DNA from 2 places in the Roseateles rivi genome. Region 2 is predicted to be linked to the other one. Evidence: predicted binding sites of a transcription regulator. Region 2 holds the regulator's gene; the other holds the start of a gene.

Region 1 (15,093 bases), on a different contig from region 2:
TGGTGGACGAGGTGCGCGCGGGCTGCGACTACCGCGACATCCACCTCAGCACGCACCGCCACATTGCGCGCATCCTGCGCGAGCAAGGTCTGGTGCGCATGAGCGAGGAAGCCATGCTGGCGCAGCAAGTCACCAGCGCCTTCTTCCCGCATGGCATCGGCCACCTGCTGGGTTTGCAGGTGCATGACGCGGGCGGCTTTCTGGCCAGCGAGCAAGGCGGCACGCGCGACAAACCCGCGGGCCACCGCTACCTGCGCCTGACGCGCGACCTCCTGCCGGGCATGTGCGTGACCATCGAGCCGGGGCTCTACTTCATCCCCACCTTGCTGCGCCAGCTGCGTGCCAGCAGCGCCGGGGCGGCGGTGGACTGGGCCCGGGTCGAGCAGCTCCTGCCTTTTGGCGGCATTCGCATCGAAGACGATGTGGTGTGCCGTGCCCAGGGCGCGCCGGAAAACCTCAGCCGCGACGCTTTTGCCGCGCTGGGCTGAGGCCCCAAAAGCAAAACGGCCGTGGGCCACACCTCAACAGGTGCCGCACACGGCCCAAAGCCTTTTGAACTGCGGCCGCCCCTTGGGGCGGCTCTAGCAGTGGCTGGGAAGGAAAATCAGAAGCGGTAGCCCACGCCCACGCCCAGCAGCAGCGGGTCGACCTTGAACTTGCCCACGTCGGTGCCGCCAGCGCTCACGGTGGTGCCGATTTGCACCTTCTTCAGGTCCACGTTCAGCAGCCAGTTCTTGTCCAGTGCCACGTCAAAACCGACTTGGAACGCGAGGCCGTAGCTCTGACGCTTCAGGTTCAGGTTCAGCGCGGAGACATTGGCGTCGAACTTCACGCTGGAGATGTGGGTGAAGTTCAGGCCAGCGCCCACATAGGGACGGAAGGTCTGGTTGGGCAGGAAGTGGTACTGCAGGGTCAGGGTCGGGGGCAGGTGCTTGAAGCTGCCCACCTTGCCCAGGCCGTCGATGGACAGGGTTTGCTTTTGCGGGTAGGTCAGGATCAGCTCAGCGGCCAGGTTGGGGCTGAAGAAGTAGCTGATGTCCACCTCGGGCAGCCACTTGTCGTTGATCGAGGCCTTGCCCGCCTTGAGCGAGGCCAGGGTGTTGGTCAGCTGGGCGTTGTTGCCGTTGGCCGAATCCAGGTGCACAGCGCGAGCGCGAACCACGATGTCACCGGCTTGTTGGGCGGCGGCAGCGCCAGCGATCAGGCTCAGAACAGCAGCGGCGATCAGCGGGGTCTTTTTCATGAATCACTCCATCGGTGTTGGGATGGAGGCATTGCAACCCGCGCACCGTGGCCCGCATTTGAGCCATCTCAAAGTGGACCGCGGGTTATCCCGGGCTGCTGGCGCGTGTTGATGTGGCTCAAGCAAAGCGCCAGGGCTGCGGCTTGAGCGCCACAGCCCGCGCTTGCGTCTTCAGCCCGCCAGGCCTAGGCGGCGGCACAGCTCCAGTGCGAGCTGGCTTTGGTTCAAGGTGTAGAAGTGCAGGCCCGGTGCGCCCCCGGCAATCAGGCGCTCGCACAGCCGCGCCACCACATCCAGGCCAAAGGCACGGATGCTGGCGGTGTCGTCCATATAGCCTTCCATCTTCAGGGCCACCCAGCGCGGGATTTCAATGCCGTCGCGCGCCGCGAACTGCGCAATGCGTGCGTAGTTGTGAAAGGGCATGATGCCCGGCACGATGGGCTGGGTGACGCCCAGGCGCCGCGCTTCGTCGACGAAGTGGAAGTAGGCGTCGGGGTTGAAGAAGAACTGCGTGATGGCGCCATTGGCCCCGGCCTGCATCTTGTCAGCGAAGTGCTGCAAGTCGCGTGCGGCATAGCGCTGCTGGGGGTGGTACTCGGGGTAGGCGGCCACTTCGATATGCCAGTCCTGACCCTGCGTTTCGCGGATGAAGCGCACCAGCTCGGCGGCGTAGCGGAACTCGCCCGCGGTGGCGGTGCCGCTGGGCAAGTCGCCACGCAAGGCCACCACGCGGCGGATGTTTTGCGCGCGGTAGGTGGCCAGGATCTCGGCCAGCCCTTCGCGCGTGGAGCCCACGCAGGAGAGGTGCGGTGCGGCCTCGTGCCCGGTGGCCGCAATGGCGCTGACCGTGGCCAGGGTTTTCTCACGCGTGGCCCCGCCCGCGCCGTAGGTGACGCTGAAGTACTGGGGCGAGACGGCGCTGAGCTCCTGCACCACGGTGCGCAGCTTGTCCGCGCCCACGGGGGTGTTGGGGGGGAAGAACTCAAAGCTGACGGGGGTGCTCCCGGTGGGGGTGGTGCTCATGTCTTTGTGGTTCCTGTGCGGGTGGGGGCGTGCTGGCTTGGGCGCGCCCACAAAAAGAATTCCTGGTTGCCGTCGCCCCCGGCAATGCTGCTGCTGAAGTAGTCCTCAACCGTCCAGCCCTGGGCTTGCGCGGCCTCCAGCGTGCGTGCTTGCAGCTGGGGGTAGAGCGCTGGGTCTTTGACCAAACCGCCCTTGCCCAGCGCCTGGGGGCCGAGCTCGAACTGAGGTTTGATCAGCAGCAAGACTTGGCCCTGAGGCGCCAGCCAAGGCGCCAGATGGGCGAAGGCGCCGACCATGGAGATAAAGCTCATATCGCCCACGATCAGCGCAAAGCCGCCCGCCGGCGCGTGCTGTGCCAGTGCCGAGCCGCTGAGCTGGCGCACGTGCAGGCCTTCGAGCGCGGTGACGCGCTCATCGCTGCGCAGCCGCGTGTGCAGCTGCGCATGGCCCACATCCACGCCCACCACCTGCGCGGCGCCGTGTTGCAGCAGGCAGTCGGTGAAGCCACCGGTGCTTTGCCCGATGTCCAGCACCGTGAGCCCGGCCACGGCCAGGCCCGTGTGCGCCAGCGCGCCTTCGAGCTTGAGGCCACCGCGCGAGACGTAGCGCAGCTCCGCCGCGTCGGTGACTTGCAGCAGCTCGTGCTCGGGCACGTCTTCGCCGGCTTTTTTGACCACGCTGCCCGAGGCGCGCAGCACCACCCCGCGCTCGATGAGCCGCTGGGCGGCCGAGCGCGAGGGGGCGAGCTGCAGCGCCAGGAGGCGTTGGTCGGCGCGCATCAGTAGCGGTAGCTGTCGGCCTTGTAAGGGCCTTGCTTGGGCACGCCGATGTAGGCGGCCTGCTCTTCGCTCAGCTCGGTGAGCTGGGCGTTGAGCAGCGTCAGCTGCAGACGCGCCACCTTCTCATCCAGGTGCTTTGGCAGCACGTAGACCTGGCCGATGTCATAGGCGTCCTTGTGCGCAAACAGCTCGATCTGGGCGATGGTCTGGTTGGCAAAGCTGGAGCTCATCACATAGCTGGGGTGGCCGGTGCCACAGCCCAGGTTCACCAAGCGGCCCTTGGCCAGCAGGATGATGCGCCGACCCGTGGGGAAGATGACGTGGTCGACCTGGGGCTTGATCTCTTCCCAGCGGCACTTGGCTTCGAGCGCGGCAACGTCGATTTCGTTGTCGAAGTGGCCGATGTTGCAGACGATGGACTGGTCCTTCATCTTGGCCATGTGCTCGTAGGTGATGACGTTTTTGTTGCCCGTGGCGGTCACAAAAATGTCGGCCTTGTCGGCGGCGTACTCCATGGTCACCACGCGGTAGCCTTCCATGGCGGCTTGCAGCGCGCAGATGGGGTCGATCTCGGTCACCCACACCTGGGCCGAGAGCGCGCGCAGCGCCTGGGCCGAGCCCTTGCCCACATCGCCATAGCCCGCCACCACGGCGATCTTGCCCGCCACCATCACGTCGGTGGCGCGCTTGATGCCGTCCACCAGCGATTCACGGCAGCCGTAGAGGTTGTCGAACTTGCTCTTGGTCACCGAGTCGTTGACGTTGATGGCGCGGAACAGCAGCTGGCCCTTGGCCGACATCTCTTTGAGGCGGTGCACACCGGTGGTGGTCTCTTCGGTCACGCCGATGATCTCGGCGCTCTTGCGCGTGTACCAGGTGGGGTCTTGTGCAACCTTGGCCTTGATGGCGGCAAACAGCACGCGCTCTTCTTCGCTGGCGGGGTTGGCCAGCACGGAGAGGTCTTTCTCAGCCTTCTGGCCCAGGTGCATGAGCAGCGTGGCGTCGCCGCCATCGTCCAGAATCATGTTGGGGCCTTCGCCCGCAGCGCCCTTGGCGCCGAATTCAAAAATGCGGTGCGTGTAGTCCCAGTAGTCTTCCAGCGTTTCGCCCTTGTAGGCGAACACGGGCGTGCCGCGTGCCACCAGGGCTGCCGCGGCGTGGTCTTGGGTGGAGTAGATGTTGCAGGAGGCCCAGCGCACTTCGGCACCCAGGGCTTGCAGGGTTTCGACCAGCACGGCGGTCTGGATGGTCATGTGCAGGCTGCCGGCCACGCGCGCGCCCTTGAGCGGCTGGCTGGCGGCGTACTCACGGCGGATGGCCATGAGCGCGGGCATTTCGTGCTCGGCGATGTTGAGCTCTTTGCGGCCCCATTCGGCCAGCGTGAGGTCTTTGATGGCGAACTGGTCGGGCGACAGCGTGTGCGTGGCAGCGTTCATACAAGCTCCTTCGGGGCAGAAGCGTTGACGCTGGTGGTTCGGGCAGAGCCGATGTCTTCAGACAAAGTCTCACCCGGCCACCAAGGGTCAACGGGTGAGCGCAGTTGCATGGGCCGCCGATGCACCAGCTGCGGGCATCGGAGTAGCGGCGGTTTCGAGCCTGGCCGGGCCACCATGGCCGCAGTTGCAACGCTCCTCGAAACAGGGGCCGATTCTAAAGCCAGGCTGTCAGGCCGTGGCTCAAAAATGCGAGGCAAACGCCGCGCTTGTAAGGCTATTTGTCGGTATGGTCAGGAGCTGCGGCACTGAGCGAAGGGTCCGTGGACAGCCCAATGCGCGACCACCACCGGTGCCCTCTTGAGACGCGTCGATGGTGCCCCCTGCAACATCCAACAACATGCTCGTAACCGACTCTTGATCGACGAGATGCGGCCAGATACGGTAGACATGCGGCACGGGTTAGAGACGAAGGGACCTAGCCCAGGGGCGCCAGAGGTTTACCTCAAGTTCCCTTCTGTAGAACAAATACATCACCCTCGCGTTGCGCTCCCAGGCCAAAGGCGGCGGCAAGGCGTTGTAGCTTGTCGGCGTCAAGCTTCCATACAGTCTCGACATCGTCGACACCCACATCTAGCGTCCATTGCATGCCCAGCCAATGGGTGAGGATCAGCCCGTCGGGGGCCAGTAGATCGCACAGCGCTTGCATGTAACGCTCCAGGTGTCGCTGGCAGCAGGCAAAGCTGGCTATGTTGTTGTCGAGCACGATGTCGAATTGCTGTTCGCGCATTTGCTGGGCGAATTCCAGACTGTGTTTGTTGCACAGTACCGCCGTGTAATTAGGTAGTTGCTGGCTTTGCGCGTGTGCGAGCTCTTGCGGCGCGACCGTAACGCCCAGCACCTGCACTGCTTGGCCGCAAAGCCGGGCCACTGAGGAGTTTCCGCAGCCAATGTGCAGCACGCGCTTGCCCGCCAAGGGCTGGCGCACCAACCATGCGTTCAAGGCCAGCTGGTCCGGTGTTTCAGGGCAGTGGGAGTAGTCGACCAAGGGCCAGTCGATAGCCTGAGCGGCGCGATCGTAGTCATGCACGCCGGGCTCGCGACCGCAATCCTGGACCTTGGCGTTGAAGTCGAAACGGGGGGTATAAGTGTCAGGCATGGCTTCTTTCAACAGGGGCTTGCATGCTAAGGACGCAGACCTTTGCGCCTGTGTTGGTGAGCGCCTAAGTTCATCTATACCGATGAGACGCGCTCGGTCCTCTTCCCTACCCATGACTTTCGCGCAGACGCGCATACAGCTGGCTTTGGCCTTGGGGGTCAGCACGTTGCGATTGATGTGGCGCCCAAAAATACCGCCATGCCGGCCAGCTCTTGCTGCAGGGCGGCGGCGTAGCCCGGTGTGCGCGGGGCTTGGCCGCTGACATAGCCCAGCTGCGCGTGCAGGCGGCCGTCTTGCACACGCAGATTGCCCCAGCCGATGACCTCCTCGCCCCACAGCAGCGGCAGGGCGTAGTGGCCGCGCTGGCGCTGTGCGGCGGGGGTGTAGGCCTCGAAGCGGTAGGCCCAGCCCCAGAAGAGTTCAAAGCGTTGGCGGTCCCACACCACCGGGTCAAAAGGTGCGAGCAAGCGCACGCGCTGGGCCCCGCGCCAACGCCGCGCCAGGGCGCGCGGTGCTTCGCCCACGGGCCAGAACCATTGCTGCCCGGCCACTTCTGCGCTGGGCAGGCGCTGCAGGGCGCGCTTGAGGGTGGCGCTGCGCAGGTGCTCCCACTGCGGGGCGCCGCCGCCGAGGTGGCTCAGCAGCTGGCCCAGGCTGCGCCGCGTCAGCGGGGCGTAGAGTGCCACCACGGCGTCCAGCAGCTGGTCCATGGCCTGTTGAGGCTCAGCCACGCCAGGCCAGGGCGGTGCGGGGGCGTAGACGCGCGTGCCTGCATCGCGCCGCACCACGCGCAGGGCGCCGCGGTAGTGCAGGGCATCGAGCAGCTCGGTGCTCAGGCGGCTGCTGCCGCCAAACCAGTTGCTGACACGGCCATGCTGAAGTGCGGCGTCCACGTCCTTGGGGTGGGCGCTGCCAGCGTGCTGCACATGGGCGAGCACCTCCTGGGCCAGCGCGGCATGTTCGGCGCTCCACACCTTGCGCGGCTGGCGCGGGTGCATGAGGGCTTGCAGCTGCGGGACGACAAAGCCGTAGTTGACGAAAAAGTCCTCGGCCACGGCCAGACGGGGGTAGTGCTGCTCCAGCTGCCCGGCGCGGTAGTGGCGCACACGCTGGTAGAGGATGAGGTCTTGCGCGCGCGCCGGGGCGCGCAGCGGGTCGGCCTGCACAAAGCCCAGCCGTGCCAGCGCCTGGGGCAGTGTGGTGGGGGCAAACAGGCTGCGCGCCAGGGCGTAGCGGCGAAGTGTTTCCAGTTCAAGGCATGGGCAACTGTTCATGCATACAGTATCGGCGAGCCCTTGTGTGCTCCCCCTTGGGGACTACACCGGGTTCAATCAAAGCGTGCCAGTTCCTGCTCTCCCAAGGTCAAGCCGTCCCGCTGCAAGTCTGCGCTGTAGTAGCGGTTGCGGCCCAATTCTTTGGCGTGGTAGAGGGCTTCGTCGGCCCGCTGCAGCAGCAGCTCGGGCGAGGCTGATTGGTCGGCGCGCAAAGTGGTCACCCCGCAGCTGAGCGTGACATGCGGCGCCACCGGCGAAGCTGGGTGCTCCAGCGGTGTGTCGGCCAGCGTTTTGCGCAGCGCATGAGCCCAGGCCAGGGCGCCGCCGTGCGGGGTGTTGGGCAGCACCAGGGCAAATTCTTCACCGCCGTAGCGTGCGGCCAGATCGTTGGGACGCAGGCAGGAGGTGAGCAGGTAGCGCGCCACTTGGCGCAGGCACTCGTCGCCTGCCTGGTGGCCCAGCGTGTCGTTGTAGTTTTTGAAGTGGTCGATGTCGCACAGCAGCAGCGATAGTGGTCGGCCCGTGCGCTGCACTTCCAGCACCTCATGGCGCAGGCGCTCGTCGAGCGTGCGGCGGTTGACCAGCCCGGTCAGTCCATCCTCCATCGACAAGCGCAGGAGCTTGGCGTTGGAGCGGCGCAGTTCGTCAGACACCGTCAGGAGCTGACCTTGCAACAGCCGTATGCGTTGCATGGCGCGCAGCTTGGACTTGAGCACCACCAAGGAGACGGGTTTGATCAGGTAGTCGTCTCCGCCGCAGGCAATGCCTTTTTGCAAGTCGTGGTCTTGCCCCAGAGCGGAGAGAAAGATGATGGGCGTCCAGGCGCCGCGCTCCTGTTCAATTTCACGCAGCCGCGCGGCCACCCAGTAGCCGTCATGGACAGGCATGTGAACGTCGAGCAAGACCACGTCGGGGCGGTAGCGCTTGAAGGCGTCCAGCGCCTGGGCGCCACCGTCGGCCAAGGTCACCTCGTGCCCCGCTGCCGAGAGTTGGGCCTTGAGCAAGGCGCGCAAGCTGGCTTGGTCGTCCACCACCAGCACGCGCAGCGAGGGCAGGGCGGCTTCGGCGGACGGTGAGGCGCTGACGCCAGCCGTCTCGCTCGGGTGTAGCGGTGGCTCGGCGCAGGCACCTTGGGGAGGCAAAGACTCTCGGGCAGGTAGATCAAACATGAACATCCCTCATCAATGATTTCAGGTGGCGCGCTCGAGTTGGCGCACTTACGGAGTTCGCGCGTTGGCCTGCAACCAAGGCCTGAGGCGGGGTGGGCTCCTCCCCATGCTTGGTTTCTGTGCCGCGCAGCTGGCACGCGCTTGTGCTGTCTATTTCGGTAGTTCAGGCTGGACACTGAATATGGGAGGCACCCCTTGAATAGGAGGCTTTAGTCCCGTCGCGAGCGTCCGATATGACTTGGGTTGCGGGCGTTTGGCTCAGGAACTCGAGGGCGATGTGAATTCGTCCTGGAGTCTGTGCCGATGCACCGCGCCAGCCCAGCTGTTGGGCTGGCATGCTGCATCCACCCAGGCCGTACGGAATACACCCCTATGAGCGATACCACGCAACTCGAAGCCAAGGTGCTGCTGCTGGACCACGATCCGGCTCAGTACCGCCCTTTGTCGGAGTTTTGTCGCTCGGTGGGGCTGATGCCTCTGCTGCGCAGCGCTCATGATGCTTTGGCCACCCTGGCTCAGCACAAGGACCTGGCGGGTGTGCTGTTGGCTCAGGATCTGCCTGTGGACGACGGTACGGCCTTCAACTTGGCCCAGCGCATTCACCGCCAGCGGCCCGAGCTGCCCATCGTGCTGCGCCGCAGTGACAGCCGTGCCTTGAACGACGAAGAGCAAGCCTCGGTGCAGTACGAGTGGCAAAGCGGCGATATGGACGCGCTGCGTGGCATCGTCGACAAATCCATCTTCATCGTGCGCTACCCCGCCGAGCTGGTGGAGGGCATCGTGGCCCTGACGCAAGAGGCCTTGCTGGCCATGTTCCCCAACGCCGAGGTGCAGGCCGACCCGCCCTATGTGGTGCACGACCGCATCATCTATGGCGAAGTCTCCACCCTCATTCCCATCGAAAGCACCTGGTGCCGCGGCTTCATGATGCTGCAAACCGAAGAAAGCGCGCTGCGCCAAGGCGTGCTGCAGGGGATGAGCATGGAGGGCATTGGTGGTGACTTGAGCTTTCGCGAGATCAACAACCTGCTGGGCGAATGCACCAACCTGATTTGGGGTGCTTTCAAAAATCGCTACATCCCGCCGCAGGCCTTTGCCAACCAGCAAACCCAGGTGCCCATCGTGATCAACCACGCGCACAAATACATCAGCTTTGGCACCACGGACCCGCAGCTGTGCGTGCGCTATCGGTTGAGCGACCAGCAGCGCAAATCGGCCGAGCCCTTGTGGATCGTGCAGCGCTTTATCTTCAACCTACTTTGGTCGCCCGACCAATACACAGAATTCATGCGCACATCCCCTCAAGGCGGCTCAACCGGCGTGTTGGAACTGTTCTGAGTGGTGCGCAACGGAGGAGACTTTCTATGGCACATGTTTTGGTTGTCGACGATTCCAGCACCATGCGCGATGTGGTGGGGCGCTACTTGAGCAAGCACGGCTTTGAGGTCGTGCTGGCCTGCGATGGGCGCGACGGGCTGGCGCAGCTGCGCGCCGACCCCGCCATCCGCCTGGTGGTGTCAGACGTGAATATGCCCAATATGGACGGGCTGACCATGGCGGAGAAAATCCGCACCGAAATGGGCAATCAAGACGTGCGCATCGTCATGCTCACCACCGAGGCCAACGCTGAGCTGCGCGCACGCGGCAAAGCCATTGGTGTGACGGGCTGGATCGTCAAACCCTTCAACGGCGATTTGGTGCTGGGCCCCTTCAAAAAGTTCTGCGGCCTCTGAGTGCTGCGCCCATGAAAAAAGCCACCGCGTGTGCGGTGGCTTTTTACTTAGGCTTCGCTGACGCGAAGGCCGTGCTTTACAGCCCGGCCGCTGCACGCAGCATTGCAGCCTTGTGGTCTTCGTTCACATCCGCTGCGCGGCTATGAACTGCGCCCCAAAGCCCAGGCTTCGCTGACGCGAAGGCCGTGCTTTACAGCCCGGCCGCTGCACGCAGCGCCTGGGCTTTGTCCGTACGCTCCCAGGTGAACTCGGGCTCTTCGCGGCCGAAGTGGCCGTAGGCTGCCGTCTTGCTGTAGATGGGGCGCAGCAGGTCCAGCATCTGGATGATGCCCTTGGGCCGCAGGTCGAAGTGCTGCTCCACCAGCTGAGCGATTTGCTCGTCAGGGATGACACCCGTGCCTTCGGTGTAAACCGTCACGTTCATGGGGCGCGCCACGCCGATGGCGTAGGCCACCTGGATTTGGCATTGCTTGGCCAGACCCGCAGCCACGATGTTCTTGGCCACGTAGCGAGCGGCGTAGGCGGCCGAGCGGTCCACCTTTGTCGGGTCCTTGCCCGAGAAGGCACCACCGCCGTGCGGGCAGGCGCCGCCGTAGGTGTCGACGATGATCTTGCGCCCGGTCAGGCCGCAATCGCCCTGCGGGCCACCGATGACGAAGCGCCCCGTGGGGTTGATGAGGTACTTGGTGTCGGCGGTCAGCCAGTCCTTGGGCAGCACGGGCTTGATGATCTCTTCGATCACCGCCTCGTAGAACTCGGGCTTCATCTTGTCGCCCAGGCTCATCTCCGGGGCGTGCTGGGTGGACAGCACCACGGTGTCGATGCTGTGGGGCTTGCCGTCCACATAGCGCATGGTCACCTGGCTCTTGGCGTCCGGGCGCAGGAAGGGCAGGCGGCCGTCTTTGCGCAGCTGGGCTTGCCGCTCCACCAGGCGATGTGCGTAGTAGATGGGCGCGGGCATGAGCTCGGGCGTCTCATCGCAGGCGTAGCCGAACATCAGGCCTTGGTCGCCCGCCCCGGTGTTGAGGTGATCGTCGCTGGCGTGGTTCACGCCCTGGGCGATGTCGTTGCTCTGCTTGTCGTAAGCCACCAGCACCGCACAGCCCTTGTAGTCGATGCCGTACTCGGTGTTGTCGTAACCGATGCGTTTGATGGTGTCGCGCGCGACTTGGATGTAGTCGACATGCGCGTTGGTGGTGATCTCACCGGCCAACACCACCAAGCCCGTGTTGCACAAGGTCTCAGCCGCTACGCGCGAGCGGGGATCTTGCGCGAAGATGGCGTCCAGGATCGCGTCAGAGATTTGGTCAGCCACCTTGTCGGGGTGGCCTTCCGAGACAGATTCGGAGGTGAAGAGAAAATCATTCGCCATTTAAACTCCCAGTTGACATCGAAGACCCGCGTTGGCCGGGGCTGAGGGAGTCAGGCGGCGAACGCTTTAGCGGAATTGATTGAGCATCGCTGCTCCGCAAGCTGTGGTTCCCTTGAAAAACAGCATGATCGCCCCGCAAGTAGTCCAGTAACTCGGCGATGTCGCAATTATAGAAAGACTTGTACGCAAGATGTGGGTGCTGCGTTGGATGTCGCGTTGGCCTTTGTGGGTATTGCAGGCTTTGGGCGCTGCCCTGGGGGTATTGACGAATTGGGTCTCACCGACTTACCGCCGTCGCCTGCAAGCGCATGTGGCGCAGGCTGGGTTTGAGCCACAGGTGGCGCGCGCTGCGGTGCGTCAGGCCGGGCGCATGCTGGGGGAGCTTCCCTGGGTGTGGGCGCGGCCTCAGTCTGAGCCGGCCAGTGCGCGTGTGCAGTGGGTGGGGGCCGAGCGTGTCGAGGCGCTGCAGGCCCAGGGGCGCGGCGTGCTCGTGCTCACACCGCATATGGGCTGCTTTGAAGTGGCCGCGCAGGCCTTTGCGGAACGCTTTGGTGCCATCACCGTGATGTACCGGCCATCGCGCCAAGCCCTGCTGCGGCCCATTGTCGAAGCCGCGCGCGAGCGTCCGGGCGTGCAGGGCGCTCCGGCCAGCTTGCTGGGTGTGCGCAAAATGCTGCGCGCCTTGCGCCAGAAAGAAGCCGTGGGTTTGCTGCCAGACCAGGTGCCGCCCGAGGGGCTGGGCGTCTGGGCGCCCTTTTTCGGCCGCGAGGCCTACACCATGACCTTGGCAGCGCGCTTGCTGCAGCAGACCGATGCCGGGGCTGTGGCCCTGTGGAGCGAGCGCCTGCCCGGTGGCGCGGGCTACCGCATCCACGTGCTGGACGGGCCCCGGGTGACGTCCGAGATGTCGCCCGTGGAGGCCGCGCGCTGCATCAATGAATCCATGGAAGGCTTGATCCGCTTGGCACCCGACCAATACCTGTGGGGCTACAACCGCTACAAGCCGCCGCGTGCCGTGGCGCTGGAACAGCTGGGAGATGGCTCTTGAGCGGGCGCTACCGCTCCACCGGCCTGGCAGCGCGGCTGGCGGCCTACAGCTTTATTGCGCTGCTGTGGCTGGTGCATTGGCTGCCGCTGGGGGTGCAGGACTGGCTGGGCCGCGGCCTGGGGGCGCTGCTCTACCGCCTGGCGCGTTCGCGCCGCGGCATTGCGCTGCGCAATTTGGAGCTGTGCTTTCCCGAGCGCAGCGCGCCGCAGCGCGAAGCCCTGGCGCGCGAGCACTTTGCGTGGCTGGCGCGCAGCTATCTGGAGCGCGGCCTGCTGTGGTTTGCCTCGCCCGCACGCTTGCAGCGGCTCATGCGCATCGAGGGCGATATTGCGCTGAGCGAGCACTGCGGCCGCCCGGTGATGTGGTTGATGCCGCACTTTGTGGGCCTGGACTGGTCGGCCCCGGCCATCATGCTCAACCAGGCCTGCCCGGGTGCCAGCATCTACCAGCGCCAGAGCAACCCGGTGGTGGACCGCTGGCTGCGCCGCGCGCGCGAACGCTTTGGCCGCACCCAGCTGGTGGACCGCCACGACGGCGTGCGCGCCATCTTGCGCGCGGTGCGCTCGGGCCATGGTTTTTTGAACCTGCCCGACATGGACTTTGGCGCCAAAGACTCGGCCTTCATCCCGTTCTTCGGCGTGCCCGCCTGCACGCTGCTGGCTCCGGCCAAGATTGCGCAGACCCTGGACATGGTGGTCCAGCCCATTGTGGTGACGCTGCTGCCGCGCGGGCAGGGCATCTTGGTGCGTGCGCACGAGCCGCTGCAGGGCTACCCCAGCGGCGACCTCGAAGCCGATGCGCTGCTGCTCAACCGCTGGATTGAGGCGCGCATCCTCGAGCAACCCGCGCAGTACCTCTGGGTGCACAAGCGTTTCAAGACCCGCCCGGCTGGTGAGCCCTCGCTGTACACACGGAGATAATCCCCCTATGAATCTGCGCTTTACCAAGATGCAGGGGGCAGGCAATGACGTGGTGGTGCTTGACGCCACGCGCACTGCGCTCGCCCTCACGACCCAGCAGCTGCGCCAGCTGGCCGACCGTCGCTTTGGCGTGGGCTGCGACCAAATCCTGCTGGTCGAACCGCCCCAGCAAGACGATGTTGATTTCACCTACCGCATCTTCAATGCCGATGGCGGCGAGGTCGAGCACTGCGGCAACGGCGCGCGCTGCCTGGTGCGATTCCTCGTCGACAAAGGGCTGACCCAGCAGCGCAGCGTGCGTGTGCGCACGCTCAACAAAACCCTGGAGCTCTCGCTGCAAGACGATGGCCGCGTGAGCGTGGACATGGGCACGCCGCTGTTTGACCACCTCGACATTCCCTTCGATGGCGGCGGCCTCATGCCGCGCCACGAGGGGCTGTTTGAACTCTGGCCGCTGAGCCTGGCCGACAGCGTGTCTTGCGAAGTCGCCGTGCTGTCCATGGGCAACCCGCACGCCGTGCAGCGCGTGGCCGATGTCGACCAAGCACCCGTGGCCCTCCTGGGCCCGCAAATCGAAGGCCATGCGCGCTTCCCCAAGCGCGTCAACGCGGGCTTTATGCAAGTGCTGTCGCGCCGCGAAGTGCGGCTGCGTGTGTACGAGCGCGGCGCGGGCGAAACCCTGGCCTGCGGTACCGGCGCTTGTGCGGCGGTGGTGGCGGGCATACGCCTGGGCTGGCTCGATGAGGCGGTGGAAGTCCACGCCCGCGGCGGCGACTTGCGCATTGAATGGGCCGGCATCAGTCAGGGCTTGCGCGCCGCGGTGCGCATGATCGGCCCGGCGTCCACGGTGTTTGAAGGAGAAATCGTTCTGTGAGCAGCATCCAAGGTTTGACCGAACAAGACATCGTCGAGCACCTCGCGCGCGACCCCAGCTTTTTTGAGCGCCACGCCGAGCTGCTGGTCGGCGTGCGGCTGGGCCATCCCCATGGCCCGCACACCGTCTCCTTGCAGGAGCGCCAGACCGAGCTGCTGCGCGACAAGATCAAGGGCCTGGAGCGCAAGATCCTGGACATGATCCGCCACGGCCAGGAAAACGAAACCCATGGCGAGCGCCTGCATCAGTGGACGCTGTCCTTGATGGCGGCGGTCAACCCGCAAGCGTTGCCGGAGCTGGTGGAGCGCGGGCTGCGCCAGCACTTCCTCATCCCCACCACGGGTCTGCGCCTGTGGGGGCTGGATGCGGTGTATGCCGAGCTGCCGCAGGCCTTGGCCGTGAGCTCGGACGTCAAATCTTTTGCCAACAGTCTGAGCCAGCCCTATTGCGGCGTGAACTCCGGCTTTGAGGCCGCCCACTGGCTCACCGGCGAGGTGGGTTCGCTGGCCCTGGTGCCCCTGGTGCAGCCGGGCAGCGGCAAGGCCTTTGGCCTGCTGGTGCTGGGCTCGCCCGACGCGACGCGCTACACCGCCGAAATGGGCACCGAGTTCCTGGAGCGCGTGGGCGCTTTGGCCTCCGCCGCGCTGGCCGGCCTGCTGCCGCGCACTGCGCCGGACCAGGGCGATGCCTGAGAACAGCGCAGCTGCAGACGCGCCCGAGCTGGACGCGCTGCAGCTGCGCTATCTGGAATTTCTGCGCGTGCAGCGCCGCCTGGCGCCGCGCACCTTGGTGATCTATCAACATGCCCTGGCCCAGCTGCAGCAGCTGGCGCAGCGCGACGCGCAAGACTTGCTGAAGCTGGACATGGCGCGCGCGCGCACGTGGCTGGCGCAGCTGCACATGGCGCAGCAACAGGGCCCGCGCACGCTGGCCCTGCACCTGTCGGCCTGGCGTGGCTGGTACCGCTGGCTGGGCCGCGAGGGCCTGGTGGCCAGCAATCCCGTAGATGGGCTGCGCGCGCCGCGCCAAGGTCAGGCCTTGCCCAAAGCCCTGGGTGTGGACGACG
Region 2 (15,093 bases):
CAATGCCGGGGTTCGGGTGTTTGCTGAAAAGCCGGTGGTGCGCACCGAAGCGGAGTCCTTCTTGCTCATGGACTTGCTCAAAGTCCACGGCCGTGACGCCGTGATGGTGGGCCTGGTGCTGCGCTATGCCCCGCTGTACAAGGCCTTGATGGCGGCGCTGCGCGCGGGCCAGCTGGGTGACGTCTTGAGCCTGGAGGCCGCCGAGCACATCGCACCGGAGCACGGCGCCTTCTTTCACCGCGACTGGCGCCGCCATCAGGATCATTCGGGCGGCTTTATGCTCGAAAAGTGCTGCCATGACCTGGACATCTACAACAGCGTCATGGGTTGCCGGCCGCGGCGCGTGGCCAGCTTTGGCGGCAAACGGCACTTCGTCGCGGCACGCCAAGCGCTGGAAAGCGACCCGGTCTACCACCAGCGTCAATCGCGCTGGGGTGGTGGTGAGCGGGCTTTTGGCTCGGACTCGGACATCGTCGATCACCAAGTCGCCCTGCTCGAGTATGAAAACGGCGCGCAAATGGCCTTTCACACCAATATGAACGTGCCCGACGAATACCGGCGGTTTTGCGTCGTTGGCACCGATGGGATGGCGGAAGGCGACTTCGTGCGCAACTTTCTCAAGGTGCACGATGCCCGCAGCGCGGCCTGCCTGCTGGATACCAACTTTGCGCTGGGCGACCCCACGGTCTCGATTCATTACGGCGCGGAAGAGCTGATGGCCCAAGAGGTGCACGAGCACCTGCACCTGGGGCAGCCCTTGCCGGTGTCCGTGCTGGACGCCCTCACGGCCGGTCTGACCGCCATCAAGCTCGACGAAGCGCGCGTGATGGGTCAGGTCTTGGATTTGTCGCCCATGTGGGATCGCTTCGATGCCTACGCCCTTTGAGCTCCCACCCAAAGACTGAACGCCATGCACACTTTTGACTGGATGATCATTGCCGGGTTTGTCCTGGCCTCCGTGGGTTTGTCGCTGTGGCGTGGGCGCCATGCCGGGAAAAGCGTGGGTGAGTTTTTCATTGCGGGCCGCTCCCTGGGCTGGTTCATGGCAGGCACCTCCATGGTGGCCACCACGTTTTCGTCAGACACCCCGCTGTTCGTCGCGGGCGCGGTGCGCCAGGATGGCATTTACGCCAACTGGATTTGGTGGAGCAGCGCGCTCGCTACCCTGGCGTCGATCTTCTTCTTCGCCAACCTGTGGCGGCGCTCGGAAGTGACCACTGAGGTGGAATTGATCCACCTGCGTTACACGCGCAGCCCGGCCTCCAATGCGCTGCGCCTGTTCAAAGCGGTGCTCGATGGCGTGGTGATCAACGCCATGATCATGGCCTCGGTCACCTTCGCCGCCATGAAAGTGGCCACGGCCATCATGGGCCTGTCCAGCACGCCGCAGTTCACCCTGCCGCTGCTGGGTAGCGTGACGCCGGTGATGCTGGTCATCGCCGTGCTGGGCACGGTGGCCGTGGCGTATTCCACCGTCACGGGTTTCAATGGCGTGGTCTATTCGGACGCCATGCAGTTCGGCCTGGCCATGCTGGGCGCGATGGTGCTGGCGGTGGTGACCTGGCTGGACGTCACACAGCAAGGGCCGTTTGCCGAAGTGGTGTTGGCCGCCGCTCACGACAAGCCCAAGCTGCTGCACATCTTTCCGGAGGTGGAGGCCTCGCTGCCCTTTGCCACCTTTGTGATCCTCATCACCGTGTCCTGGCTGCCGCTGGCTCCCGGCACGGGCTACTTTTTGCAGCGGGTGCTGGCCTCCAAAACCGAGCGCGATGCCGTGCTGGGCTTTTCCTGGTTTGCCTTTTGCCACTACGTGCTGCGCAGCTGGCCGTGGATTTTGGTGGGCGCGGCCTCGGTGGTCTATTTCCCCGCGCTGACCGATGCCGAAAGCAGCTATCCGCTGATGATCAACCACATGCTGCCCTGGGGCCTCAAGGGCTTGATGGTGGCCTCGCTGCTGGCGGCGTTCATGAGCTGCATCACCAGCCAGCTGAACTGGGGCAGCTCCTACATCGTCAACGACATTTACAAGCCCTATGTGGCCCCCGGCAAAGCCGAGCGGCACTATGTTCGGGCTGCGCGCCTGTCCATGCTGGGCCTGGCGCTGGTGACCGCACTCATCATCCCCAGCCTGCAAAGCATTTTGGGGGTCTACAAATACCTGGGCGTGGTGGCCACGGGCTCGGCGGTGGCCTTGATTGGCCGCTGGTACTGGTGGCGCATCAATGTGTGGAGCGAGATCACCGGGGCCGTATCCGGCGTGGTGGTGGGCAGCCTCTTGTTTGTGATCTGCCCCGACAGCCCGGGGCAAGACCTGTTTGCCATCCGCCTGCTGCTGAACCTGCTGATCTGCTCCGTGCTGACCTTGGCCGTGGCCTATTTCAGCAGCCCCGCAGAGCCAGATGCCCAGTGCCAGGCCTTTTACAAGCAGGTTCGCCCGCCAGGGCCAGGCTGGGAGCGCGTGCGGCGCATGCCAGGCATGCCCGCCTCGCCCGACCACTTGCGGGGCGCCGCAGGCCGTTGGGTGGCCGCGGCAGCCCTGCTGTACGGCGCCTTGCTGTTTCCAGGCTTTGCCCTGCTGGGCCAATGGCCCGCGGCTGCGGCCTGGCTGGCGCTGGCGGGCCTGGGCGGCTTCACCCTGTGGCGGCTACACACCGCGCCCCGAGTGCCCGCGCCTGGGCACGTCACCGAACCTTCCCACTGAAAGGACGACCATGAAATTCAAAGCCTGGATGCATGCGCTGGCGACCTCGCGGCGCTGGCCCTTGATGCTGGCCGGAGCGCTGGGTGGCCTACTGACCGCTGGGGCGGCGTGGTCGGGCACGGATTGGGACATTCCCAGCGACAAGACGAAGTTCCACGTCTTCATCATCGGCGGGCAATCCAACGCCTCGGGCGTGGCCCCACTGGAGGCGGGTGATACCAACCCCGTGCCGCATGTGCTGCGCATCCCCACGGTGGGCAACCTCGCCTGGGGGGCCGCCGCCCACCCCTTGCACAACCGGCTCAGCTCCGACCAATTCGGGCTGGGTTTGGATTTCGCCCGGCAATACATGAAGACCCACCCCGGCGTCACTGTGGGGCTCATTCCCGTGGCTTGGGGCGGCGCGCCGATTTCGTATTTCGCCAAGGGCTCGGTCACCTATCAAGACATCATCACCAAAGTGAACTTCGCCAAGCAATCCGGCGTGCTCAAGGGCATGCTGTGGCAGCAGGGCGAAAGCGACACCGTGTACCAAAGCCTGGCGGACGCCTATGAAGCCGCGCTGCACACCTTGATCAGCAACATCCGCGCCGACACCGGCGAGCCCAACCTGCCCTTTGTGGCCGGAGAAGTGGGCTCGTTCTACGGCGCGCCGGACGACCCCGAGCACCTGCCCAATATCAGCCGGATTCGCACGCTGCGAGGCATCTTTGCGACCCTGCCCAGCAAGGTGTCTTACACCGCCTTCGTCAGCAGCGCGGAGCTAGGCCACATCGGTGACCACGTCCATTTCAACCGCGCCAGCCTCATCACTTTGGGCCAGCGCCATGCCGACGCCCTGGCTACAGCCAAGTCCCAGCGGCCCGCGATGATCACGCCGTCGAGCATTTCCCTGCAGGCCAGCCACGAGCTCAACCACAACGGCAGCTACTATGCGGTGAGCCACCTCATCGATGGCAGCGGCCTGAGCAGCAGCGCCAGCGTGACCAACGCCGGCACCGTCACTCACAGCTCCAGCTTGGCCAACACCTGGTGCACCCTGGAGCAGACCTTTCCCAACTACGTGAGCTCCAGCGCCAACCCGAACCCGGTGTTGGTTGCCACGCTGCCCACGCTCTCCAACATCCAAGCCTTGGTGACTTGGGGCTATGGCGACGGCGGCCCGGGCAGTGGCAATTCGGCGGCGAAATTCCTGGTGGAGTTTTCCTCCGACCAAGGGCAGACCTATCCGCTGTCCGAAACCGTCAGCACCACACATTTGCTGCAAAGCGCCTCCCAGACGCTGCAATTTCGCCGCAGCTATCTGGCCAGCCACATCCGGGTGACCGTGCTGGCCAATGCTGCCGGTCTGGGCCATGGCGGCTCTGGCGGCGACCGCCACTGCATGAGCGAGCTGCGCTTTGTGGGCTACGCCAGCCAAGCCAACGCCAGCTACAGCGTCATCAAACCCAGCAGCATTTCCCAAGATGTGGGCAGCTCAGAGTTTCCGCTGATCAACATCATCAACGCCAGCGGCCTGAACGCCGAGCCCACGGTGGGCGGCCTCAATGGCAGCAGTCATGTGCTGGATGGCGCCAATGTCTGGGCCACTTGGTACAGCCCACCGCAGTACTTTGACGGCAGCAATCCGAATCCCCGCATGACCCTGACCCTGCCCAGCGCGCAAACCCTGGAGGGCTTGATTCTGTGGGGCTACGGTGGCATTGCCAACGCGGCCACCAATTTCGATTTGGAGTTCTCCGCCAACGGCGGCACGACCTGGTCCTCGAGGGTCACGGTCAACACCACATCGGAGCTGGGTTTGGCCTGCGAGGTACTGAGCTTTCCGGCCGTGCGTGCCAATGCGGTTCGCATGACGGTGCATGGCAATGCCCGCTTGCGTTCGCAGGGCAGCCAACTTGGCGGTGACCGCGTGGGCATCAGCGAAATCCGCTTTCTGGGACGGCCTTGAAGGCCCTGGGCACATCGCGCCCATCCACTCTTTTAGGAGACATCTCATGACGTCCATTCGCACCCACCTGGCCGGCACCTTGGTCGGCCTCGGCATCTGCGGCATCGGGCTGCCCGTCGCGTTGGCGCAATCCGCAGGGCAAGGCCAAGTCTCGGTGTACGCCAACGATCTGATCACTGACTCCGGCTTTGAATCCGGCGCGTTGACGGCGTACAAAAACAGCGCCTATGCAGTCATTTCAACCGACGCCTATTCGGGCGGCCGATCCGCCAAGCTGGCGCGTAGCGGGGGCTGGGCTTCGGTGTCTCAACCTGTGACCGGGCTGGTGCCGGGTGCCGCCTACACCGCGGTGGTCATGGCCAAAACCAGCGATGCGGCCATGCCCCTGTACTTCACCTCCTCCCAGTCGCCCAACGGCCCGGATGACACGATCACCATGGCCAGCAACAGCTGGCGAACGATGTCGGTGGATTTCACGGCTTCGTTTGCCAACGAAGGGAAGTCCTACGTCTATTGCTCGGTCTATGGCACGGCCACGGGGGCGGGCTATTGCGATGACATGCATGTCTACCGTGTGACGCCGCTGCCCGTGGCCGACTCCGGCTTTGAAACCGGCACGCTGAACCTCTGGACTTACTCGGCCGGTGCCGAGATCGACAGCAGCATCAAACACAGTGGCAACTATGCGGCCAAGATCAGATCTGGGGCGCTGGGTTGGGTTTCAGCCGGCATGGCCGTCAAGCCGCGCACCAGCTATATCGCCACGGCATGGCTGCGCACGGGCGGAACGGCCACTGTGGCACTGGAGGCCAGCCTGACCCAATCCAGCGGCTGGATTTCCAGCCCCGCCCTGGCCAGCCCAAAGGCCGGTGAATGGTTCAAGCAAACCATCACCTTCACCACCGGCGACAGTGACGACAACCTGCACCTGTACTGCGGCAACAGCCAGCTGGGGGGGGATGTTTGGTGTGACGACTTTCAGCTGCGGGAGCTGGTGCCCAACCACCAGTCCGGCTCCGCCTCGGTTCAAAGCGCAGCTTTGACGCTCAAAGCCGGGCACCTGTCGCTTGGCGTGGACGCCAGCGGCACGGTGGTCAATCTGGTGGACCAACGCAGCAAGCTCAACTATGTCGCGCCGGGTAAAACCGCGCCCTTGATCAGCCTGGTGATTGACGGCAAACGCGTGGCCCCAAGCAGCGTGGCACGCCACGCCACCGATCCTGAGGTTTGGGTGTTTTCCAACGCCGAATACGACTACGTTGTCCACGTTCGGGTGCATGAAAAAACCGGCTACGCCAAGCTGACCTTGGAGTATTACCGTGCGTCGCGGGGCGACGTTCAAACCGTACTCTGGGGCCCACTGGCCAGCACCATCAAGGGTCGGGTTGGCGATGCCGTGGGCCATGTGCAAGAGGGCAACTTCACCCTGGGGCTCAAGCCATTGAACGCCAAGACTGAAGCCGGTTGGCCCAGCGATCAAACCGACGTGGTCGGGTTTGCCGACATCGTGCACCCCATCTTCTTGCAGACCTACCACGCCTGGGCTTACCAGGCGGCCCAGGAAACCACCTGGGGTTCGGTCCTGCGCGCCTTCACGGTGGACTACACCAAGCCGCGCACCCGCACCGTCTTTTGGCCTCAGTACCCCGAATGGGGGCCTCCGAGCACGCGCCAAATCCCTCTGGACGTTGACAACGCCAATGGCGATATCTTGTACTCCACCATCGCCCTGTACGGGGCCGACAGCGATTCGGTGATGACCACCTTGTCGACTATTGCCAAAAACGAGGGCCTACCCTATCTGACCCTCAATGGGCAGTGGCACAAGGTGGCCAGTGGCCGCTCAGACTCGCACCTGGTCTTCTTTGATTTGGGCCAGTCCACCATGGACACGGCAGTGCGAGTCGCCAAAGACATGGGGCTGAGCCGCGTTTACTCACTCAACGGTGCCAGCGGCCCATGGCAGAGCAATGGCAGTTACGAATTCAATTCGCAGTTTGGCAGCAGTGACAGCGCGGCGGCCACCATCATTGCCGGCGCCAATGCCCAAGGTGTGAGTGTTGGCATGCACACGCTGTCCAACTTTATCGACAACCATGACCCGCTGGTCACCTCCTCACCACCCAGCCCTGACCTGGCCATCGGCCCGCGCGCCAGCCTGACGCGGCCGCTGAATGCCAGCAGCACCACGCTGTACGTCACCGACAACAATTTGCTTGATCCAAATTTCCGCGGCAAGCGCCTGCGCGTCGGCAATGAGTTGCTGGACGTCACCGGCAGCACACTGAAACTGGGCAACGAGATTCAGATCTCAGGCGTCACCCGAGGGGCCTTCGGCTCCACGGCCGCCAGCCATGCGGCGAACACCCAAGTCTCGCGACTGCTGGTGAACGAGTACGGCGGCTTCTCGGGCCAGCTGGCATTGAATGAATCGATCGGGCGGCGCATTGCCAACCTCTACAACCAGGCCAAGGTCGGCTACCACAGCTTTGACGGCCTGGAAGAAGCCGGCGCGACCGGCTATGGCGCGCGGGGCTTTGCCTACCACGTGAACCGTGGCTTTGTGGGCAATCTCGCCAGCAAGGACGGCGTGCTCACCGAGGCCAGCCAGCTCAATACCGGCATTTGGGACGCCATCACCCGCATCAGCTGGGGTGAGGTGGGCAAAACCTCCCCCGAGCAGCGCGTGCGCAACCGGCTCTTCTACACCGCCAACCTCATGCCCAATATGCTGGGTTGGATCTCGTTTGACAGAAACCTGACCCTGCCCACGCTGGAGCAAGTCCAGGCCGAGGCGGCTGGTGCCGATGCCGGCATCGGCTACCAAACCTGGGTGGCCAATGTGGGCGACAGCAGCTGGAGCAACTGGCCGGTATTTTTTGCCGCGGTGAAAGAGTGGGAAGCCGCCCGCCATAGCAATGCCTTCAGCCCCTGGCAAAAGGCCGAGTTCCTGGACCTGAACAAGTTCTGGAAGCTGAGCAAGATCACCTCAGGCAGCCAATGGAAGCTGCGGCAAATTCAAGCCAATGGCACGGCCGCAGGCGCTGAAGTGACGGTCTCTGCCCCCGCCGCCATGGTCAGCAACAGCCCACTGCCCAGCGCCAAGGTGGGTGCGTTTTACCAAACCACCCTGCGGGCCAACACGCCGCTGATCTCCGCATGGGCCGTCAGCGCGGGATCGCTGCCCCCTGGGCTGAGCTTGAACAAAGACACCGGCGGCCTGATGGGCACCCCCAGCACGGCGGGCAGCTACAGCTTCACGGTGACGGCCACCCTGCCCAACGCCACCACACAGCCCACGCGCAACTTGACCCTTGTGGTGCAGTGACAAGCCTCCCCCCCTGCAAGCAGGGGGCCTTTGATGAACTTCAGTGTTGAAACTCGGCGCAATGTCTTTGCCTATTCTTTCTCGAACCGCCGCGCAGTGGCAGGCTGCACAAGGCAAGCACACGGCCCAAGAAATACATCAACAGCCACACTTGTGGCGCGAACTCAGCCTGACGCTAGAGCAAGCCTGGTCAGCCATCGAGCAGTTTTTGACGCCTTGGCTGAGCACCCGCCAGGCCCTGGTGTTGCTCACCGGCGCGGGCAGCTCGGCTTTCATCGGCGAGGTCTTGGCCGATGAGGCAAACCGCAACTGGCCCTGCGAGGTGCGCGCCGTGGCCACCACCAGCTTGCTCACGCACCCGCACGCTCACCTGCAGGCCGATCGACCCACGCTCTTGTTGTCCTTCGCCCGCAGCGGCAACAGCCCGGAGAGCAGCGCGGCCGTGGCCCTGGTGCGCGCGCTGGTGCGCCAAAGCGGCTTTGTCAATATCACCTGCAACCCCGAGGGCGCGCTGTACCGCGAGGGCCTGGGGCGCGACGACACGCTGAACCTGTTGATGCCGAAGGGGAGCTGCGACCAGGGCTTTGCCATGACCAGCAGCTTCAGCTGCATGCTGCTGGCCGCGCAGCTGATCCTGAGTCCGCTGCCGTGGACCGATCAACAACAAGCCTTGGCCATGGCAGCAACGCAAGCGGCGTCGGTGTTGAGTACCACCGCGCAGGCGGTGGCTCATTTGGCCCACTGGGCCCAAAGCAGCTCACCGCGCCTGGTGGTGCTGGGTGACGGGCCGATGCTGGGGCTGGCACGGGAGGCAGCACTCAAGATGTTGGAGCTCACCGCCGGGGGCGTGGTGGCGCTGTGCGACACCACCCTGGGCTTTCGCCACGGCCCCAAAGCGGTGCTCCATGCCAACACCCTGGTGTTGGTTCTCAGCAGTGGGCAGCCCGACGTGCGGCGCTACCAGCAAGACCTGGTCAATGAATTGAGGCGCGATGGCGTCGCCGGCAAGGTGATAGTGGTGGGGCCGCAGCTGGCCGACCACCCGCCCGTGGACATCCCTTTGCCCGGCCTCCCCCACGGCGAGCTCTGGCAGGGTCTGCTGGCCTTGTTGGTGGCCCAAGCCCTGGCGCTGCACAGCGCGGTGGCCCTGGGCTGTACGCCCGACAACCCCTTCCCCGAAGGACGCGTCAACCGCGTGGTGCAGGGCGTGACCATTTACCCCATGGCGCAGGCCTGAGGTGCTGGGCATGACACACCACACCCTCTTGGGCATGGATGTTGGCGGCAGCAAAGTCGAACTGGTGGCCTACGCCTGCCTGCCCGACATCAACGCACCGCGCCAGCCTCGCATGACGGCGCTGTTTCGCAAGCGCATTCCCACACCCCATGCCGACTTGGATGAATTTGTGCAGGCCATGGTGCAGTTGGTGCAAGAGGCCGAGGCCCAACTGGACCAGCAGGGCTGCGCATTGGGGATCGGGCTGCCAGGCGTCAGAGACCCCAACAGCGAGCTGCAGCGCTGCGCCAATTTGCCGGGACTCAATGGCCAGCCCGTCCGCGAAGCGCTGGTGCAGGCCCTGGGGCGCAGCGGCCCCCTGCGCCGCCCCATGGTGTTTGGCAACGACTGCCAGTGTTTTGCGCTGTCCGAAGCCCTAAGCGGCGCGGCCGCCAGCGCGCCCAGCATGGTGGGCATCATCCTGGGCACCGGGGCAGGTGCTGGCATTTGCCATCACGGGCGGCTTCACTCTGGCGCGCATGCCATGGCCGGCGAGTGGGGCCACACCAGCTTGCCCGCCCGCCTGGTGGAGCGCTACCAACTGCCCACCCTGACTTGCGGCTGCGGCCTGAGCGGCTGCATGGAGACCTTGGTGTCTGGGCCTGGCATCCAGCGCTTGCACCGCCACTTGGGCGGCGCGGGTTGGAGCGCCTCAGACATCGCCACGGCCAGCCTCAACGGTGATGCCACGGCGAAGACCACGCTGGACTGCTTCATCGATTTGCTGGCCTATGGCCTGGCCCAGTGGACGCTCATGGTGGCCCCTGACGCCATCGTGCTCGGCGGCGGGCTGTCCAAGCTGAAGCTGCTGTACGAGGCGCTGCCCCAGGCCATGCGCACGCACCTTTTCCCTGAAACCTGCCCGCCGCAGGTGCTGCCCCCGCGCTTTGGCGACGCGGGGGGCACCCGTGGTGCCGCACTGCTGGCCCTGAACCCCTGAGCACAGCTTGGCCTTGAGCACGCCAAATGAACCATGAACACTTCTGAATCCCTTCTCCTTTCGGTACTGGGCCAACACCGGGCAGGCCAACACCTGGGTCTGTTCAGTGTGTGCTGTGCCCACGACGCGGTGCTGCACGCCGCCCTGGCCCATGCCCATGCCCACGGCTATCCCTTGCTGATTGAAGCCACCTCCAACCAGGTGGACCAATTCGGTGGCTACACCGGCATGCAGCCTCGCGACTTCCATGCCCATGTGCACATGCTGGCAGCGCGCCAAGGCCTGAACCCGCGCCAGCTCATCCTGGGCGGGGACCACCTGGGCCCCAACGCCTGGCAGCACCTGGATGCCGCCACCGCCATGGCCCATGCCCGCGTGCTGGTGGCCGCATATGTGCAGGCGGGTTTCGAAAAGATCCACCTCGACTGCAGCATGCGCTGCGCCGACGACCCCGATCGCCTCAGCGATGAGGTGGCCGCACAGCGCGCGGCCGACCTGTGCGCCGCGGCCGAAGCGGCCCGCGCCCAAGCGCCCCGAGGTGCACCCGCGCCGGTGTACGTCATTGGCACCGAGGTGCCGCCCCCCGGCGGCGAGCGCGGCGCCACGGCGGCGCCCCTGCAGGTAACCACGCCTGAGGCAGCGCGGCGTACCGTGGCCCAGCACGAGCTCGCCTTTGCCCGCCTGGGGCTGCAAGGCGTGTGGCCTCGCGTGGTGGCCCTGGTGGTGCAACCCGGTGTGGATTTCGACCCCAGCCATGTGCACCACTACCAAGCCCAGGCCGCGAAGCCCTTGGCGCAACTGGTCGAGCCATCGCTTGCAACGCTCGGTGGTTGGGGCCACTTGCTGTACGAAGCCCATTCGACGGACTACCAAACCGAAGCCGCCCTGCAAGCCCTGGTGCGCGATCACTTTGCGGTACTCAAGGTGGGGCCAGCCCTCACCTTTGCATGGCGCGAAGCACTGTTCGCCTTGGCTGCCATTGAGAACACCTTGCGCGCCGGGCAAAGCACCTCGCGCCTGGTGGAGGTGCTAGAAGCCTGCATGCTGCGCGAACCCCGCCACTGGCAATCGCACTATGGCAGCTGCCCCCAGCAGCAATACATGCTGCGCCACTACGCCTACAGCGACCGCTGCCGCTACTACTGGGGCCAACCCGAGCTGCAGGCCGCACAAGCCACTCTGATGGCCCATCTGGAACACTGCGACCTGCCCCTGCCGCTGCTCAGCCAACATCTGCCCGCACAATATGAAGCGGTGATGCAAGGCCAGCTGGCACCGCGCGCCAACGTCCTGCTCACCCACCACATTCAGCGTGTGTTGGACCGTTATGCCAGGGCCTGTGGGTTGATGACGGCCAGCGGCCTGGATTCCCGCCTTTCGACATTCGATGCGCAAGCTGCCACGTCATGAGCTCCATCCAAGAACGACGAGAGAGCCTGCTGAAGTTTTTGAGTGCTCGCGGGGACAGCAGGGTCTCCGATTTGGTGAAGCGTCTGGGTGTGTCCGCCGTGACGGTTCGCCACGATCTGAACTTCTTCGAAGAACAGGGGCTCGTCACCCGAAAGCATGGCTGGGTCACGCTCAATCCCTTGGATTCGATCGAAGACATTCGCGAGAAGTCTCACCTCAACCCCTCACTGAAGGAGCGCATTGGCGCGCGCGCGGCGCAAATGGTTAAGCCCGGTGACAACATCCTCATTGACTCAGGAACCACCACCCACCGCCTGGCCGGTCACCTCAAAAACGCCCAGAACCTCACGGTGATGAGCAATGGCTTGAACATCGTCAATGAGCTGGCGCAGGCGCCGGGGGTGCAAATCATTTCGACGGGCGGGCTGCTGCGTTCGCCGTCGCTGACGTTTCAAGGTGCGCAGGCCTATGCCAGTCTGGACGCCTATAGCTTTGACACCCTGTTTTTGGGCGTTGACGGCTTTGATCTGGACTTCGGCATCACCACCCATAGCGTGCTGGAGGCAGATATGAATCGCAAAATGGTGGAGCGCTCACGGCGCACGGTGGTCTTGGCCGACTCCAGCAAATTCGGCCGCATGAGCCTGCACCGCGTGGTGGGGCTGGAGAGAGTGCACGTGGTGGTGACCGACGCTGGCGTCCCCGAGGCTTACCGCCTGGGGCTGCTGCACCAGGGCATTACGCTGATCGTGGTGGACTGAAGCGGGCGCGCCGTTCACCACTCCCGCAGTTTCACGCGCAGCCGCGCAATGGCTTGGCTGTGGAGCTGGCAAATGCGCGATTCGGTGACCTTCAGCACGGCCGCAATCTCTTTGAGATTCATGTCGTGCTCGTAGTACATGCTCATCACAAATTGCTCGCGTTCGGGCAGGTTTTTGATGGCGTCCACCAAGGCCTGGCGCATGCGGTGGTCTTGCAGCTGCGCCAGGGGGTTGGCTTGTTCGTCGCTGACGTGACGGTCGAGGTAGTCGTCGCCGCCCTCATCGCCCGAAATGTCCTCCAGGTACACCAGCTGGGTGCCGCGCACTTTGGAGAGCATTTCCTGGTAGTCGCTCAAGCTCAGGCCCATCTCGGCAGCGATTTCCGATTCCTGCGGTGCGCGCCCCAGCTGCTGCTCGAGCTTGTGCACCGCGGCTTCGATGGAGCGCTGCTGGCGGCGGTTGCCACGGCTCATCCAGTCTGAGCCGCGCAGCTCGTCGAGCATGGCGCCGCGAATGCGCTGGGTGGCGAAGGTTTCAAACTGCACGCCCTGCGAGACATCAAAGCGAGACAGCGCGTCGGTCAAGCCGATCAAGCCGACTTGGATCAAGTCATCCAGCTCCACATTGGCAGGCAGTTTGGCAATCATTTGATGGGCCAACCGGCGCACGAGTGGGCTGTATTGGCGGATCAGCGATGACTGGTCGAGTTGTCCCTTGGCGGTATACATCGTCGTCTCCATCAATTTCCCAATGGCTTTAGTGTGAGGAGCGGCCCAGGGCCACGCTGCCCAGCGCTGTGACATTCACGCGCGGCCGCAGGGGCTGAGCGTGAGCGGCCGCTTCCAATCCCACCGCAGGGGCTGTGGCGTGCAAAAGCTCGCGCGCCAGCTGCCTCAGCGGCTCCTCCAGGGGGGCGTTGGTGTTTTGGCGTGGGTCCATGCAGGCCCAGTCGCGCAACACCGCGCCAAGAAATCCGTCGCCGCAGCTGCTGAGCTGCTCGGCAATGCGCTGCGCCAGGCGCAGCTGGGGCGAGCAAGCCAGCAGCAGGCTGTAGACCATCACGCCGGCGCGCTGGCTCAGCCACTTCATGCCTGCATAGGCGTGAGTGACGCTTTGCACATCGGTGTCGGCCAGCAGCACGGGGCGCACCTCGCGCTGCGCCAGCAGCCGTGCCAGCTCTGCAGCGCTGGCGTGCAGCACCAGGACTTGGCACTGTGGCGCCGCGTCGGCCAGCAGCTCCACCAAGCGCGCGGCCGAGCCGTGGGCGTTGATGTAGCGCATGGGCAGGCCGCGTGCAGCCAAGTAGGACACGCGGGGCGACAGCGGCTCGATGCACGAGGCCAGGTCCACCGCGGCCAGCTCGGGCGCTTCGGGCGAGAGCTCACCGGCGTCCACCACCAGGGTGCGCAGACCCAGTTCAGAGAAAGCGGCGCACAAACCTTCCAACAGCGCACCGCTGCCCAGCACATGGGGGTTGCTGACCACAGGGATGACGCGCATCTGGCGCGAGGCAAAGAGCTGGCGCAGCCCGGCGGCCTGGTCGTGCGGGGGGGGCATGGTGGGAGGTCCTTGGCGCATGGGGGGTGTGGGTGTGAACGTGCTCAGTAAGCGCCAAAGGCGGAACTGACGGCCTGCGCCGGGCCGGCGGCGAAGATGAGGTTGACGTCCGAGCTGTCCATGCGCCAGGCGCTGGGGCCGGTGGGACGCAGCGCGCGCTGCACCAGGGCTTGGGCGGAGAGGCGGTGCCAGTCTTCGGGCACGCGCTGGCCATTGGCCACAGCCAGCACGCGCAGGCGGTGGCGGATCATGGTGTCCAGCGCGGGGCCGAGCTTGACGGCTTCGTCGATCTTGGACAGCACCACGCCTTGCGCCTCGTTGGCGCGCCAGGCGGCCACCACGTCCTCGATGGTCTCGCCCTGCTGCGCGGCGTTGACCAGCAAGAGGCGGCGGATGCTGGCGTGGCCCAACATGTCCAGCAGCTCTTGGGTGCGGGTGTCGCGCTGCGCGGTACCGGCGGTGTCGATGAGCACCATCTTCTTGCCCGCCAGCAGCTCCAGCAAATCTTCCAGCGAAGCGCGGTCGTGTGCAGTGTGCACAGGCACGCCCAGGATGCGGCCATAGGCGCGCAGCTGCTCGTGCGCGCCGACCCGGTAGGCGTCCAGCGTGATGAGGCCCAGCTGCGAAGCGCCATGCTTGGTGGCAAAGGCCGCGGCGAGCTTGGCCGTGGTGGTGGTCTTGCCCACGCCCGTGGAGCCGATGAGGGCGAACACGCCCCCTTGGTCTTCCAGCGGCGCTTGGTCTTCGGCGGTGAGCACATTGCGGGACAGCACATTGGCGGCCCAGGCGATCCACTGCGCTTCTTCGGTCAGTTCAGCCGGGCAGGCGTCGGTGAGCTTGCGCACCAGGGCGGGCGAAAAGCCCGCCTCCAGCAAGCGCCAAGTCAAGCGCGCCTGGGTGGGTTGGCGCTGCATTTTCTCGATGAAGGCCAGCGCGCCAAAGCGCTGCTCGATGAGGCCCTTCATGGAGCGCAGCTCCTGCATCATGTCTTCTTGCTCGCCAACACGGCCGCCCAGGCTGGGCTCGTGCAACAGGGGCTCTTGCAGGCGGATTTCGTCGCGCAGCACGGGCGGGTGGCGCGGCGCGGCAGCGGCCACACGGGGCGCGGCAACGGCGGGCTTGGGCTGTGCTTCAGCGCGGGGCTTGGCGGCTGGCGCGGCAGTGGGCTG

The links. The regulator FliA, encoded in region 2, starts transcription of late flagellar genes. The targets are predictions, from matches to a motif close to CTAAAGTTTNNNNNNNNNNNGCCGNTA.
Region 1: ACG0Z6_RS00740 (chemotaxis protein CheX) is a predicted target of FliA. The motif match lies at 8,288-8,314, and genes of this name have one in related genera.

What each region holds. Positions count from the first base shown of each region.
Region 1 is NZ_JBIGHZ010000001.1:166,008-181,100, forward strand. It holds gene pepQ (Xaa-Pro dipeptidase) at 1-488, shown strand, start outside; gene ACG0Z6_RS00705 (OmpW/AlkL family protein) at 605-1,243, opposite strand; gene metF (methylenetetrahydrofolate reductase [NAD(P)H]) at 1,415-2,266, opposite strand; gene ACG0Z6_RS00715 (TlyA family RNA methyltransferase) at 2,263-3,045, opposite strand; gene ahcY (adenosylhomocysteinase) at 3,045-4,481, opposite strand; S-adenosyl-L-homocysteine riboswitch at 4,571-4,685, opposite strand; gene ACG0Z6_RS00725 (class I SAM-dependent methyltransferase) at 4,984-5,649, opposite strand; gene ACG0Z6_RS00730 (DNA glycosylase AlkZ-like family protein) at 5,796-6,911, opposite strand; gene ACG0Z6_RS00735 (GGDEF domain-containing response regulator) at 6,965-8,080, opposite strand; gene ACG0Z6_RS00740 (chemotaxis protein CheX) at 8,453-9,418, shown strand; gene ACG0Z6_RS00745 (response regulator) at 9,445-9,813, shown strand; gene metK (methionine adenosyltransferase) at 10,004-11,185, opposite strand; gene ACG0Z6_RS00755 (lysophospholipid acyltransferase family protein) at 11,376-12,233, shown strand; gene ACG0Z6_RS00760 (LpxL/LpxP family acyltransferase) at 12,230-13,153, shown strand; gene dapF (diaminopimelate epimerase) at 13,161-14,027, shown strand; gene ACG0Z6_RS00770 (DUF484 family protein) at 14,024-14,719, shown strand; gene ACG0Z6_RS00775 (tyrosine recombinase XerC) at 14,712-15,093, shown strand, end outside.
Region 2 is NZ_JBIGHZ010000003.1:106,855-121,947, forward strand. It holds gene ACG0Z6_RS07825 (Gfo/Idh/MocA family protein) at 1-886, shown strand, start outside; gene ACG0Z6_RS07830 (sodium:solute symporter family protein) at 911-2,701, shown strand; gene ACG0Z6_RS07835 (sialate O-acetylesterase) at 2,712-4,652, shown strand; gene ACG0Z6_RS07840 (carbohydrate binding domain-containing protein) at 4,699-7,980, shown strand; gene ACG0Z6_RS07845 (AgaS family sugar isomerase) at 8,132-9,217, shown strand; gene ACG0Z6_RS07850 (ROK family protein) at 9,228-10,196, shown strand; gene ACG0Z6_RS07855 (D-tagatose-bisphosphate aldolase, class II, non-catalytic subunit) at 10,230-11,606, shown strand; gene agaR (transcriptional repressor AgaR) at 11,603-12,367, shown strand; gene ACG0Z6_RS07865 (RNA polymerase sigma factor FliA) at 12,382-13,095, opposite strand; gene ACG0Z6_RS07870 (MinD/ParA family ATP-binding protein) at 13,124-13,924, opposite strand; gene flhF (flagellar biosynthesis GTPase FlhF) at 13,969-15,093, opposite strand, start outside.